3 regions of the Variovorax raffinosi genome follow, and region 2 is predicted to be linked to each of the others. Evidence: predicted binding sites of a transcription regulator. Region 2 holds the regulator's gene; each other region holds the start of a gene.
The links. The regulator sigma-54, encoded in region 2, starts transcription at its own class of promoters, with help from an activator protein. The targets are predictions, from matches to a motif close to TGGCANGNAANCTGCTTT.

Region 1: a site for sigma-54 is predicted at 2,059-2,076, ahead of ACSFB7_RS23870 (ammonium transporter). Genes of this name have one in related genera too.
Region 3: a site for sigma-54 is predicted at 2,540-2,557, ahead of ACSFB7_RS11105 (TorF family putative porin). Genes of this name have one in related genera too.

Annotation. Positions count from the first base shown of each region.
Region 1 covers NZ_JBPJZR010000008.1:295,034-299,664, reverse strand. The annotation lists gene ACSFB7_RS23880 (acyltransferase family protein) at 1-876, opposite strand, end outside; gene ACSFB7_RS23875 (LytTR family DNA-binding domain-containing protein) at 1,032-1,967, shown strand; gene ACSFB7_RS23870 (ammonium transporter) at 2,146-3,348, shown strand; gene ACSFB7_RS23865 (M14 family metallopeptidase) at 3,470-4,405, shown strand; gene ACSFB7_RS23860 (DoxX family protein) at 4,419-4,631, shown strand, end outside.
Region 2 covers NZ_JBPJZR010000002.1:715,006-719,636, reverse strand. The annotation lists gene lptA (lipopolysaccharide transport periplasmic protein LptA) at 149-862, shown strand; gene lptB (LPS export ABC transporter ATP-binding protein) at 859-1,653, shown strand; gene rpoN (RNA polymerase factor sigma-54) at 1,808-3,406, shown strand; gene ACSFB7_RS09325 (phospholipase D family protein) at 3,417-4,631, shown strand, end outside.
Region 3 covers NZ_JBPJZR010000002.1:1,107,401-1,112,031, forward strand. The annotation lists gene ACSFB7_RS11095 (ammonium transporter) at 1-1,185, opposite strand, end outside; gene glnK (P-II family nitrogen regulator) at 1,215-1,553, opposite strand; gene ACSFB7_RS11105 (TorF family putative porin) at 1,618-2,496, opposite strand; partial or broken gene ACSFB7_RS11110 (YifB family Mg chelatase-like AAA ATPase) at 2,714-3,600, shown strand; gene ACSFB7_RS11115 (tetratricopeptide repeat protein) at 3,824-4,631, opposite strand, start outside.

The sequences.
Region 1 (4,631 bases), on a different contig from region 2:
GAGCGTGCGCAATGCGTCCACCAGCAGGCCGGAGGCCGGGCCCTTGGCGCCGACGCGCAGCGCGATGTACGTGGCGATCAGCGCGACCACCAGCGCCAGCGACACCCGGCGCAAGCGCTCCAGCTCTTGCCATACGCCGGTGTCCACGCCCATCCAGTAGCCGTAGAGAAACATCGTGAAGTAGAGGCCGTGCAGATAGAAGTCGCGCACCAGGTTGTGGGTGGGCGGGAAGTGCGGGGCCAGCAGCGTCGTGCAGGCGAGCAGCGGCAGCACCGGCAGCAGCAACAGCTTCCAGCCGCGCAGGCCGTTGAAGCGGCGGCGCATCCACTGGCCGGCGGCCGAGTTCCACAGCGGCAGCGGCAGCGCGATCACGGCCGTGTAGGCAAACAGATAGGGCAGGTACCACAGGTGGTTCCAGGTGATGCCGAACTCCGCGCCGTCGAAGGCGCGCTTCGGCCACGGCTCGGCCATCGACAGGTAGCGCAGCAGGAAGGCGCCGAAGCCCGGCGCCACCATGCCGTTGGCCACGCCCTGCGCGTAGGCCTGGTACGGCACGATCACCGCCATGCCGAACACCAGCGGCAGCATCAGCCGCACACCGCGGCTGCGCAGCAGGCCCCAGGTGCCCTGGCCCCGGCTCAGGAAGCCGAGAGACACGCCCGAGATGAGGAACACCAGGTCCATGCGCCAGAGGTTCAGCATCCGCATCGGCCACTGCAGCCATTCGGCCGCGTACGGACTTTTCAGGTGCCAGGGCCAGTCGGCCACGTAGTACATGCCCACGTGATAGAGGATGACGAACAGGAAGGTCAGGGCGCGCAGCGCGTCGATGTCGTGGCGGCGCGGGTTGGGCTGGTGGTTGGTTGTTGCGGTCATCGCAAGCTCCTCGAAGCGAAGAAGCCGCGATGCTCGGGCCCGCGGCCCCGGCCGGGGGTGGCGAGGGGACGGAACGCCCCCGCTTTGTGACGAGCGGTGCCCCGCAGGGACGAAATCGGCCGACCCCAAGGGCCAATTTCGCGAGAATTCCCCGCATGCGAGACCCGCGCAAGAACCTGTACGAACGCTACGAGCCGATCCGCCGCTACGTGGAGGTGGGTTTCTGGATCGTGCTGATGACGCTGCAGGCCGCGTTCAACATCTCGGTGGCGCTGGTCGATGCGCGGGGGCGCGCCGTGCCGCACGCCACCTGGGAGATCCTGGTGTGGGAGGGTTCCAGCCACCTCGTGCTGCTGGCGCTGGTGCCGGCCATCGTGGCGGTCGAGCGCTGGCTGTCGCCGTTGCCGCGCAGGCACCTGCTGCGCTACCTGGCGGCGCATGCGGTGGCCAGCGTGGCCTTCAGCGTGGTGCACGTGATGGCGATGTTCGCGCTGCGGGCGATGGCCTATGCGGCGGTCGGCCAGCACTACGACTTCGCGGACTGGAGCAGCCAGTGGGGCTATGAATACCTGAAGGACGTGCGCGCGTACGTGTCGATGGTCTTCGGCATCTGGGCCTACCGGCTGTTCGTGCTGCGGCTGCAGGGCGAGGCGCGGGTGCTCGATGCGCCGGAGGAGGGGGTAGTCGCGCCGATTTCGACTTTGGCGGAACCGGAGGGATTCGAACCCTCGATGCCAGAGTTGCCCCCGCCGCAGCCCGTCGCCCGCCCCGAGCGCTTTCTGGTTCGCAAGCTGCGCCGCGAATTCCTCATCGCCGCCACCGACATCGACTGGCTCCAGGCCGAAGGCAACTACGTCGGCCTGCATGTCAACGGCCACGACTACCTGCTGCGCGCCACGCTCACCGACTTCCTGACCCAGCTCGACCCCGCCCGCTTCGTGCGCGTGCACCGCAGCCACGCGGTGAACCTGGGGCGCATCAAGGAAATCGAGCCACTGGACGGCGGCGACGCCCGGCTGCACATGCACGACGGCACCACCGTGCCCTGCAGCCGACGCTACCGGGACGCGCTGCGCGCCGGCGCTGGCTGAACCACGCCGGCCCACCGGTCGGCCTGTTCCGGTGCGAAAACGGGGCGATGTGTCCCGCTAATGGTTCGTTCTGCACCATCAACGAGCTGTCAGGCACCAATTTTGCTTTCTTGCGCCGGCGGCCCGAGCAATTCGGGTGCGACGCACCAATTCAAACCAAAAACTGCAAGAAGCTCCAATGGACGCACTCAAACAGGGCGCAGACGCGCTGTTCATCCTTCTCGGCGCCATCATGGTGTTGGCCATGCACGCCGGTTTTGCCTTTCTGGAACTGGGCACCGTGCGCAAGAAGAACCAGGTCAATGCGCTGGTGAAGATCCTGGTCGACTTCTCGGTGTCGACCATCGTGTACTTCCTGGTGGGCTATGGCGTGGCCTACGGCACGCATTTCTTCGTGAGTGCCACCGAACTGTCGGCAAGAAGCGGCTACGAGCTGGTCAAGTTCTTCTTTCTGCTGACCTTCGCGGCAGCCATCCCGGCCATCATCTCGGGCGGCATCGCCGAACGGGCCAAGTTCTGGCCGCAGCTGATCGCCACCGCGGTGATCGTGGGCCTCGTCTATCCGCTGTACGAGGGCATCGCCTGGAACAAGCACTTCGGCATCCAGGGCTGGATCGCCTCGCTCACCGGCCACGAGTTTCATGACTTCGCCGGTTCGGTGGTGGTGCACGCCGTGGGCGGCTGGCTTGCGCTGCCGGCCGTGCTGCTACTGGGCGCGCGCCGCAACCGCTACCGGGGCGACGGCTCGCTCAGCGCGCATCCGCCGTCGAACATCCCCTTTCTTGCACTCGGTGCCTGGGTGCTGTGCGTGGGCTGGTTCGGCTTCAACGTGATGAGCGCGCAGAGCATCGACAAGATTTCCGGGCTCGTGGCCGTCAACTCGCTGATGGCGATGGTCGGCGGCACGCTGGTTGCGCTGGCCATGGGCAAGAACGACCCGGGCTTCGTCTACAACGGTCCGCTCGCGGGGCTCGTGGCCGTGTGCGCCGGCTCCGACCTGATGCATCCGCTGGGCGCGCTGGTGGTGGGCGGCGTGGCGGGCGCCATCTTCGTCAAGATGTTCACGCTCACGCAGAACAAATGGAAGATCGACGACGTGCTCGGCGTGTGGCCGCTGCACGGCCTGTGCGGCACCTGGGGCGGCATCGCGGCCGGCATCTTCGGCACGCAGATGCTGGGCGGCATCGGCGGTGTGAACGTGTGGGCGCAGCTCATCGGCACCGTCATCGGCGTGGCATGGGCCGGGCTGGCGGGCGCGGTGGTGTACGGCGCGCTCAAGGCGACGATGGGCCTGCGGCTGTCGCAGGAAGAGGAATACGACGGGGCCGACTTGTCGATTCACCACATCTCGGCCACGCCGGAGCGCGAAGTCAACTGGTAGCTTGGGCGGGAGCAACGGGTTCGTCGCGGTGGGAGGGCCGGCCGTGGTGTGCGGGGCGAAAAATTGCCATCTGTAGCAAACTCGCCCGACCGCTTTGCTCCGATTCAATTCCAACAGCCCCATGACCCAATCTCCCCCCGCTCTCGAAGTCCTGCCCCGCGACCTCTCGGCCTATCGCAAGGGCAACACCGGCATCGACTACGTGCACCGCTTCGAGTCCGGCAAGCCCGGCCCGCACGTGCTGATCAATGCGCTCACGCACGGCAACGAGATCTGCGGCATGACTGCCGCCACCCACCTGCTCGACACCAACGTGCGCCCGAAGATCGGCACGCTCACCGTGAGCTTTGCCAACGTGGCGGCGTACGAGTCCTTCAACGAGGCGCTGCCCTTCGACAGCCGCCAGCTCGTGCACAACCTCAACCGCGTCTGGTCGCCCGAGTGGCTCGACGGCACCGAGGACAGCCCCGAGCTGCGCCGCGCCCGCGAACTGCGCCCAGTGGTGAGCGCGGCCGACCACATCCTCGACATCCATTCGACCAGCCAGCCCGTCATTCCGTTCTGGGTGTACCCCGCCTTCGAGCGCAACGCCGCAGCGGCAATGGCCATCGGCCGCCCCTCGGTGCACCTCGTGATGCCCGATGGCCTGGGCTCCGGCACGCCGCTGATCCAGCACGGCAGCCATGGCTTGCCTGAAGGCAAGGGCGTGGCGCTGGTGGCCGAATGCGGCCAGCACTTCCTGCGCTCGGCGTCGAAACTGGCGACTGCCATCTCGCTCGATTTCCTGGCGCACTTCGGCCTCATCGACAAAGACCCGGCCGTGCCCGTGCCCGGTGAGCAGCGCCGCTTCCAACTGCTGCAGACGCACGTCATCAAGTCGGAAGACTTTGCTTTCGTGCGCCCGCTGATCGGCTTCGAGACCTTTGCCAAGGGCGAGCTGATCGCCACCAACGGCCCGGACGAAATTCGCGCGCCGTGCGATGACTGCACGATCTTCATGCCCGCGCAACGGACGATCGTGGGCCGCGAGGCGGTGTACCTCACCAAGCCGCTCTGAAGTCGATAGACCGATGACCGCCGCGCCCGCCATGAACCGCTGGCGCGTGGCGGGCCTGGTCTTCATCTTCCTGTGGTTCGCCATCGGCGGCGTCGCGCATTTCGTCGCGACCGACATCGAGATGCGCATCGTGCCGCCCTGGATTCCCTGGCCGCGCGAGACCGTGTGGGTGAGCGGGGTGTTCGAGCTGTTGGGCGCGGCCGGACTGCTGTGGCGGTCGACGCGA
Region 2 (4,631 bases):
AAAGGGATGGCACCGGCGAACCGGCCCGATCGGTTTCAAGGTGTTTCCTGAATGGAACACAAGCTCGCTTTGGCGGGCTTTTTCATCGGCGATGGTGGGCTGCTGTAATCAGCCGCATACAATGCCGCAGAGCAAGTTTCGTGCCTCTATGACATTGCATTCTTACCCCACCACTTCCCTCCTTCGTCGCATCGGCCGCCTGGCCGCCGGCGCGCTGTTGCTGGCCGGTCTCGCCTCGGGCGCGCTGGCCGAGACCGCCGACCGCTCCAAGCCGATGAACATCGAGTCCGACTCGATGCGCTACGACGACCTGAAGCAGACCAGCGTGTTCACCGGCAACGTGCTGGTCACGAAGGGCACCATCATCATTCGCGGCGCGCGCCTCGACGTGCGCCAGGACCCCGAGGGCTACCAGTACGGCGTGGTCACGGCGGCGCCCGGCAAGCGCGCGTATTACAAGCAGAAACGCAATGCGCCCGACGAATGGATCGAGGGCGAGTCCGACGTCATCGAGTACGACAGCCGCGCCGACAACGTCAAGTTCATTCGCAACGCCGAGATGCGCCGCCTGCTCGGCTCGACGCCGAACGACGAGAGCCACGGCGCCCTGATCGTCTACGACCAGAGCAACGACACCTACACGGTCAACGGTTCCACCGTGCCGCCGAACACGGCGGTCAACGCCTCGTCCCCGACCGGCCGCGTCAAGACCATCCTCACCCCCAAGGCCGTCCCGGCGCCCGTGGCCGGCGCTTCCGCCCCGGCTGGCGCGAAGCCCGTGGCCCCGGCGTCCACCCCGGCACCGGGCAAGGGCCTGCGTTCGACCACCACGCTCGGTGCCGAGGGAGAAACCCGCAAGTGATCGAAACCGCTGGAACCCAGGACGCCAATGGCAAGCCGGGCAGCCGCCTGGTGGCGCGCGGCCTGAAGAAGAGCTATGGCAGCCGCACGGTGGTGAAGGACGTCTCGCTCGACGTGCAGAAGGGCGAAGTCGTCGGCCTGCTGGGGCCCAACGGCGCCGGCAAGACCACCTCGTTCTACATGATCGTGGGCCTGGTGCGTGCCGACGCGGGCGACATCACGATCGACGGCGAGCCCATCGCCCACATGCCGATCCACCGCCGCGCCCGCATGGGCCTGAGCTACCTGCCGCAGGAAGCCTCGATCTTCCGCAAGCTCACGGTCGAGGAAAACGTGCGCGCCGTGCTGGAACTGCAGAGCGAGCCCGACGAGAGCGGCAAGCTGGTGCCGCTCTCGAAGCAGCACATGGAAGAGCGCCTGACCGAGCTGCTGAGCGACCTGCGGGTCGACCACCTGCGCGATTCGCCCGCGCTTGCGCTGTCGGGCGGCGAGCGCCGCCGCGTCGAGATTGCGCGCGCGCTGGCCACCCAGCCGCGCTTCATCCTGCTGGACGAACCCTTTGCCGGCATCGACCCGATCGCGGTCATCGAAATCCAGCGGATCATCAGCTTCCTGAAGGAACGCGGCATCGGCGTGCTCATCACCGACCACAACGTGCGTGAAACGCTGGGCATCTGCGATCACGCGTTCATCATCAGCGACGGGCATGTGCTGGCACAAGGCACGCCCTCGGAGATCGTCGACAACGCCGAAGTACGCAGGGTGTACCTGGGCGAACACTTCCGGATGTGATCGTGCGGCGCGGGTCAAGGATGATCGCGGCCGTCATCCGGGCGGAATTCCTTCGCGGGGGCCGCCGCGCACGGCCGCCCGAAGCAGCCGGCCCGCCCCCGGCAGGGGGTTGGCGCAGCGCGAAGCGCGCAGCCTGGGGGGGAGCCGTTTTCCTATGAAGCAAGGGCTGTCCCTTCGCGTCTCGCAGCATCTCGCGCTCACGCCCCAGTTGCAGCAGTCGATCCGCCTGCTGCAACTCTCCACGCTCGAGTTGAGCCAGGAGGTGGAGCAGATGCTGGACGAGAACCCGTTCCTCGAACGCACCGCGGAAGAAGCGGCGCGCGAGGAATTCGGGCTCGATGCCGTCGACACGCCGGTCCCGCGCGACGAGGCGGGCGAAGCGGCCGAAAGCGAATTCGCCTCGGCACCCGCCAGCAGCACGAGCACTGCATCCACCGAGGCCAGCACCCCGGGCGAATCCGACGGCCCCGCCGCCGAGATCACCGAGCGCGAGCCCGACTGGGAAGGCGACGGCACCGTCGACATGGCGCCGGACGACAGCGAGTGGGGCAGCGACGCACCCGCGCGCCAGAACAACCTGGGCAACGACGAGCGCGCCGACGCCACCGAACTCGCACGCAGCCAGGAGTCGCTGCAATCGTTCCTGCACCGCCAGGCGCTGAGCCTTCGGCTGAACGAAAACGACTGTGCCGCGCTGCGCTTTTTGATCGAATCGCTCAACGACGACGGCTACCTCGAAGACTCGCTGCCCGCCCTGGCCTCGGGCCTTGCGGGCGACGACAACGACCAGTTCGACGACCTCGTGCACCACTTCCAGGTGGCGCTCGGCCTGCTGCAGAGCCTGGAGCCCGTGGGCGTGGGCGCGCGCGACCTGGGCGAATGCCTGGGCATCCAGTTGCGCGCACTGGCCGCCGAAGACCGCGACATGGACGAAGAGCAGGCGCAGGTCTACAAGATCGCCATTGCCATCTGCAAGCAGCCGATGGAGCTGCTCGCGCGGCGCGACTTCAAGCGCCTGGCCACGCTCACCCGCAGCAACGAAGAACTGGTGCGCTCGGCGCTGCAGATCATTGCGCGGCTCGAACCCAAGCCGGGGCGCCGCTTTGTCGACGTCGAGCGCAACATCGTCATTCCCGACGTGATCGTCACCAAGACCGGACGCGGCACCGGCGTCAAGTTCCGCGTCATGCTGAACCCCGAAGTCATGCCGCGCCTGCGCGTGCACGACATCTATGCCGGCGCGCTCAAGTCGCACAAGGGCGAGGGCAGCCAGGCGCTGTCGCAGCGCCTGCAGGAGGCGCGCTGGTTCATCAAGAACATCCAGCAGCGCTTCGACACGATCCTGCGCGTGAGCAATGCCATCGTCGAACGGCAAAAGAGCTACTTCGTGCACGGCGAACTGGCCATGCGGCCGCTGGTGCTGCGCGAGATCGCCGACGAACTGGGCCTGCACGAGTCGACCATCTCGCGCGTGACCACCGCCAAGTACATGGCCACGCCGTTCGGCACGGTCGAGTTGAAGTACTTCTTCGGCTCGGCGCTGGGCACCGAGACCGGCGGCAACGCATCGAGCACCGCGGTGCGCGCGCTCATCAAGCAGTTCGTGACCTCCGAGAGCATCAAGAAGCCGCTGTCGGACAGCCAGATCTCCGAGATGCTGAAAGAGCAGGGCATCGAATGCGCGCGGCGCACGGTGGCCAAGTACCGCGAAGCGCTGCGCATCGCGCCCGCGAACCTGCGCAAGGCGCTGTAGAGGGCCACCGGTGACCCATCGCCTGCTTTCGCGCTGCGGGCATTGGGCTTTCGTCATTGCGGCCACATTGCTGTTCGCCGGCTGCGCCACCTTGCCCGACGAGGCGCCGCGCCCGCCCACCAAGGCCATTGCCGCATCGAACGACACCGCGCTCGGCAAGATCGCGCTGGCCTCCCAGCCCGACCCCGACCTGAGCGGCTTTCGGCTGATGCCGGGCGGCGACTTCGCCTTCGACACCCGCATCCAGTTGGCGCGCCGCGCCCAGCGCACGCTCGACGTGCAGTACTACCAGATCGAGAACGACGAGACCGGCCGCTACCTGATGCGCACCCTGCGCGATGCGGCCCAGCGCGGCGTGCGCGTGCGCCTCTTGATGGACGACCTGTACACGTCCGGCGAAGACGAACTGCTGCTCGGCCTGGCGGCCACGCCGAACGTGGAGCTGCGCCTGTTCAACCCGTTCCCGGCCGGGCGCGGCAGCCTGCTCAAGCGCTTCACCGCGTCGCTGTTCGATTTCGAGCGGGTCAACCGGCGCATGCACAACAAGCTGTTCATCGCCGATGGCGCGATGGCGGTGGCGGGCGGGCGCAACATCGGCAATCAGTACTTCACGCGCACCTCGGGCGAGAACTTCATCGACCTCGACACCTTCGTCGCGGGTGCGCTGGTCCCGCGTCTTGGCGTGCTGTTCGACCAGTACTGGAACAGCGTCTACGTGCGGCCGATCCAGTCGGTGGTGGCGAGCGAGCTGCCGCGCGAAGAACTGCAAAAGCGCTTCGACGCCGCCACCGGCCCCGACACCACGCCGCCCCCGCCGAAGCCCGCGCCCAACGACCTGCTCGGCTACAGCCCGATGGTCGAAGACCTTAACGCCGGCAAGCTCGGTCTGATCTGGACCACCGCCGAGGCGTATGCCGATTCGCCCGACCGCGTGATCGGCAAGACCGCGTCGTACGGCGGCGTGCCGCTGCTGGACGTCGACAGCGTGCGCTACAACGTGGTCGAGCAGATGCGCCGCGCGCGCTCCGAGGTGACCATCGTCTCGCCCTACCTGATCCCGGGTGCCACGGGGCTGGAGGTGATGCGCGAGATCCGCGGGCGCAACGTGAAGATCAGCGTCGTCACCAATTCGCTCGCCGCCACCGACGAGCCGCTGGTCCACACCGCCTACCGGCGCTACCGGCCGGACATGCTCAAGCTGGGCGTCGACCTCTACGAACTGAGT
Region 3 (4,631 bases), 390 kb from region 2:
GCCCACACCGTGCACGCCGAACACGTCGAACGCGTCGTCGGCGCCGAGCATGCGCTTGAGGCCACCGACACCCCACAGGCAGACCAGGCCAGCCAGCAGGCCGAGCACGATCGAACCCATCGGGCCGACGAAACCGGCGGCAGGCGTCACAGCCACGAGGCCGGCAACAGCACCGGACGCGGCGCCCAGCATCGAGGCCTTGCCCTTGTGCAGGCTTTCACCCAGGATCCACGACAGCGCGGCGGCAGCGGTGGCGAGCACCGTGTTGATGAAGGCCAGGCCTGCAACGGCGTTGGCAGCACCCGCCGAGCCGGCGTTGAAGCCGAACCAGCCGACCCACAGCAGCGAAGCGCCGACCATTGTGAGCGTGAGCGAGTGCGGCGTGAACGCTTCCTTGCCGTAGCCGACGCGCTTGCCGACCATGTAGGCACCGACCAGGCCGGCCACACCGGCGTTGATGTGCACCACGGTGCCGCCGGCGAAGTCGAGCGCGCCGTCCTTGCCCAGCAGGCCGCCGCCCCACACGATGTGGGCGATCGGCACGTAGCTGAAGGTGAACCACAGCACCGAGAACAGCAGCACGGCGGAGAACTTGGCGCGCTCCGCGAAGGCGCCGACGATCAGCGCCACGGTGATGGCCGCGAAGGTGCCCTGGAAGGCGACGAACACGTATTCAGGAATGGTGGTCAGCGCACCGAAGGTTTCCTGCGTGATGCCCTTCATGAAGATCTTGTCGAAGGTGCCGAAGAAGTTTCCGTCACCCGAGAAGGCCAGGCTGTAGCCGTAGATGGCCCACAGGATGCTGATGAGCGAGAAGATCACGAAGACCTGCATCAGCACCGACAGCATGTTCTTCGAGCGGCCCAGGCCGCCGTAGAACAGCGCCAGGCCGGGAATGGTCATCAGGATCACGAGCAGGGTCGAGGTCAGCATCCAGGCGGTGTCGCCGGAGTCGATCTTCGGTGCCGGTGCGGCAGCAGGTGCCGCGGCTGCCGCGGCAGCGGGCGCCGCATCGGCGGCGGGTGCTGCTGCTGGCGCGGCCGGCGCTGCGGGTGCAGCGGCAGCAGCCGGTGCCGACGCAGCCGGCGCTTCGGCCGTGGCCGCTGCGGGCGTTTGCGCAAAGCCGGTGGTGCCGGCGGCCAACACGCTCAAGCCGAGCGCAAGAGAGACAAGCAGTTTTTTCATAATCGTTGTTCTTTCGTGCCAGGACTCGGTCAGAGGGCTTCGCGGCCCGTTTCGCCGGTGCGGATGCGAACGACCTGTTCGAGGTTGTAGACAAAAATCTTGCCGTCGCCGATCTTGCCGGTGCGTGCCGCACCCTCGACGGCTTCGATCACGCGATCGACGAGGTCGTCGGAGACGGCCGCTTCGATCTTCACCTTGGGCAGGAAGTCGACCACGTACTCCGCGCCGCGATACAGCTCGGTGTGGCCCTTCTGGCGACCGAAGCCCTTGACCTCGGTGACGGTGATCCCCTGCACGCCGATGGCCGACAGTGCTTCGCGCACCTCGTCGAGCTTGAACGGTTTGATGATGGCTGTGACCAGCTTCATGATTTGCTCCTTTGGATGGAAATGAAATGGTGCGGCAGCTTGGGCCGCGCCTCGTTGTGGTTGTTTACAGCGTCTTCGTCAGCGTGAGGATGAAGCGTGCCTTGTTCGGCGAGTAGTTCGTCTGGCCGAAGGTACCGAAGCCGAAGTCGTAGCCCGGGTTGGCCACGGCCACGTACGAGCTCTTCTTGTTGGCGCCCTGCACCGAGCCGGTCAGCGACAGGCCATTGCCGAAGTCATAGCTCGCACCGATGTTGTAGTCGACATAGCTCTTGTAGCCCAGGCTGCGGATGTCGCTGGACATGTTCGTGAAGCCGACGGCCGCCTTCAGCGTGACCTTGGGCACGATTTCCTTGCTGTACGACAGGTTCAGGTAGCCGGTGTTGGTGCCCTTCAGGCCCGAGCCGGCCTTGTTGCCTGCGTAGCCGAAGTAGTCCTTCGACACGGTGTGCGAGTACTTGGCGGTGAACGAGCCGATGGTGTCGTTGGCGTAGGTGGCGCCGACGTACAGCTCGGTGGTGTTGCCCGAGGAGTTGCCCGGGTAGATGTAGGTGAGCGCACCGACGTCCATGTCCACCGGGCCGGCCTTGAACTTGTAGCCGCCGTAGATGTCGCTCTCGATGCTGTTGCCCTTGAGCCAGTTGACGCTGGAGTTCCAGTTGCCCACATAGAAGCCGCTGTCGCCGAAGGCGTAGTCGAAGCCGCCCTGGATGGCGGGCTTGAAGCCCTTGGTCTTGGCGTAGTCGTTGCGACCCAGCATGTCCTGGTCCTGGCCACGGAACTTGTAGTTGGTGGTCAGCGACACGTTGCCCGTGAGATTGGGGGCGGGAGCGGCCGCTGGTGCTGCCGCGTCCGTCGTTGCAGCGGTCTGCGCCAGGGCGGCGCCCGACGCGGTCAATGCAGTGGCCAGAACGATCAGCGCCTGGACGGCGGAACGGTGCGTCATCGGGAAACTCCTCGCAAGTGTGTTGTTGAACCTGATGACCCCCAAAGCAGGGAGCGTGCCAAAGTGCACGAATACGGCCCTTCAAGGCGATGGCGGTGGCCCGTGTTGAGAGCCAATTCGCTACAACGGATGTTTCGAGTGGTTGCAGAAGCCCCGTGCGCTGCACCACACCGGGCATGAGAAAGATGGGCGCACCATCTTGGGGAGAGGGAGAAGAATGAGTCTGTCTTTGGTGCAAAGCCGCGCTTTGCTAGGGCTGGAAGCGGCCAGTGTCACGGTCGAGGTGCATCTGGCGAACGGCTTGCCCAGCTTCACGCTGGTCGGTCTGGTGGAAACCGAAGTCAAGGAAGCCCGCGAGCGGGTGCGCTCGGCGATCCAGAACGCGGGGCTGGAATTTCCGAACAATAAAAAATCGTCGTCAATCTCGCGCCCGCCGATCTGCCCAAGGACTCGGGTCGCTTCGACTTGCCGATTGCGCTCGGCATCCTCGCGGCCAGCGGGCAGATCGACGGCGCCCGGCTCGCCGGCCACGAGTTCGCCGGGGAACTGTCCCTTTCAGGCGAGCTGCGCCCCGTGCGCGGCACCCTGGCCATGGCACTGGCGCTGCACACGCGTGGCGTGGCCACACGGCTCGTGCTGCCCATGGACAGTGCGCAAGAGGCCGCACTGGTCCCGGGCGGCGAGGTGTATGGCGCCCGGCATCTGCTGGACGTGGTGCGCCAGTTCATCGTCGACAGCGACGCCGCCTCGCAGCTCCCCGACGCGCCGCACGACGGCTGGGCGCGGGTGCACCCCGCGCCCGGCGCGGTCGCGCCGCTGTATGCCGACCTGGCCGACGTCAAGGGACATGCAGGCGCCAAGCGCGCACTGGAGATCGCCGCGGCGGGCGGCCACAGCCTGTTGATGGTGGGCGAGCCGGGCTCGGGCAAGTCCATGCTCGCGCAACGCTTTGCCGGCCTGCTGCCGCCGATGAGCATCGACGAGGCGCTGGAGAGCGCGGCCGTGGCCAGCCTGGGCGGGCGCTTCGCCACGGAAAGGTGGATGTCCCGCCCGACGGCCGCGCCGCATCACACGGCCAGCGCGGTTGCTTTGGTGGGTGGAGGCTGTAAGCGCGGTCGAAAAACGCGAACGCGTTTAAATAAATGCGAATCTGCGATTTCGTCGGTATTTAAATGAGAACAGCCTCGTTAGAGGCAGCAAAACCGGGCCCGGATTCTGAATGAACGTACAGATCCGAGTGTTCTTCAATGGCCTTCCGATCACCTCTTGTCAGAGACATGCCAGGTGCTGGGCACAACCCTTCACCAGTAAATGGCAACTCGCTGCGCTAGTGAAGGACTGAGGAAAAATCGCGGCAGAGCAACGCCGCTAGCTCGTGATCTGGGAATCTGTCCACAGCCGCCTTCCACACGCGGCTTGCCTCTTCCGACTCTCCGGCGTTCCAATGTACGCCGCCCATGTTGAACCACGCCAATGCGCGGTCGGGATTTAACGCGATGCACCGCAGGTAGGCATCGATCGACTCACGAATGCGTCCCAATTTCTCATAGGCTACTGCGACCTGGTACCAGCTCAGATCATCCGGTTGAATCGTCTCAGCTTGTGGCAATAGAAGCGGCAAGCTCTCCTCGGGGCGATCGAGAAAATTCAGCGCCGTGCCGAGGCAGTAGCCATAGTGCCCACCCGCGAGTTCATAGGCGATCCGAAAGCACCGCTGCGCCTCCTCCCAGTTTTCATCTTCCTGCGCCCAGTGCCCCAGACGATCCCACAGGAAGGCGGCGGCCTCGCCCTGCAGATGCCGGATACCGGTCTCGAATTCAGTCTTGAACGCAAGATAGGTCATGTCTGCAGCCCGACCTTCCGAGCGGAGGTACAGCTTGCTCAACAACCGCTCTCCCACTCCGTGGGGACAGTTCGGATGCACCGTTAGATATCGGTCCCAGAAAGGAATACTCAGCCTTGCGTTCTCCGGTGCGGAGCGCCCAAAGCTGGCGACTTGCCGAGCACACCACGGCCAAATCCAAACCTCGTTTCCCGCATCGCCGAGCAGCGTATTGATCTCACGAAACGCCGCCCTTGCGTCGCCCAGGTTGAACAGGACATTTATTCGCCAAGCCACCACCGAGGACTGATTA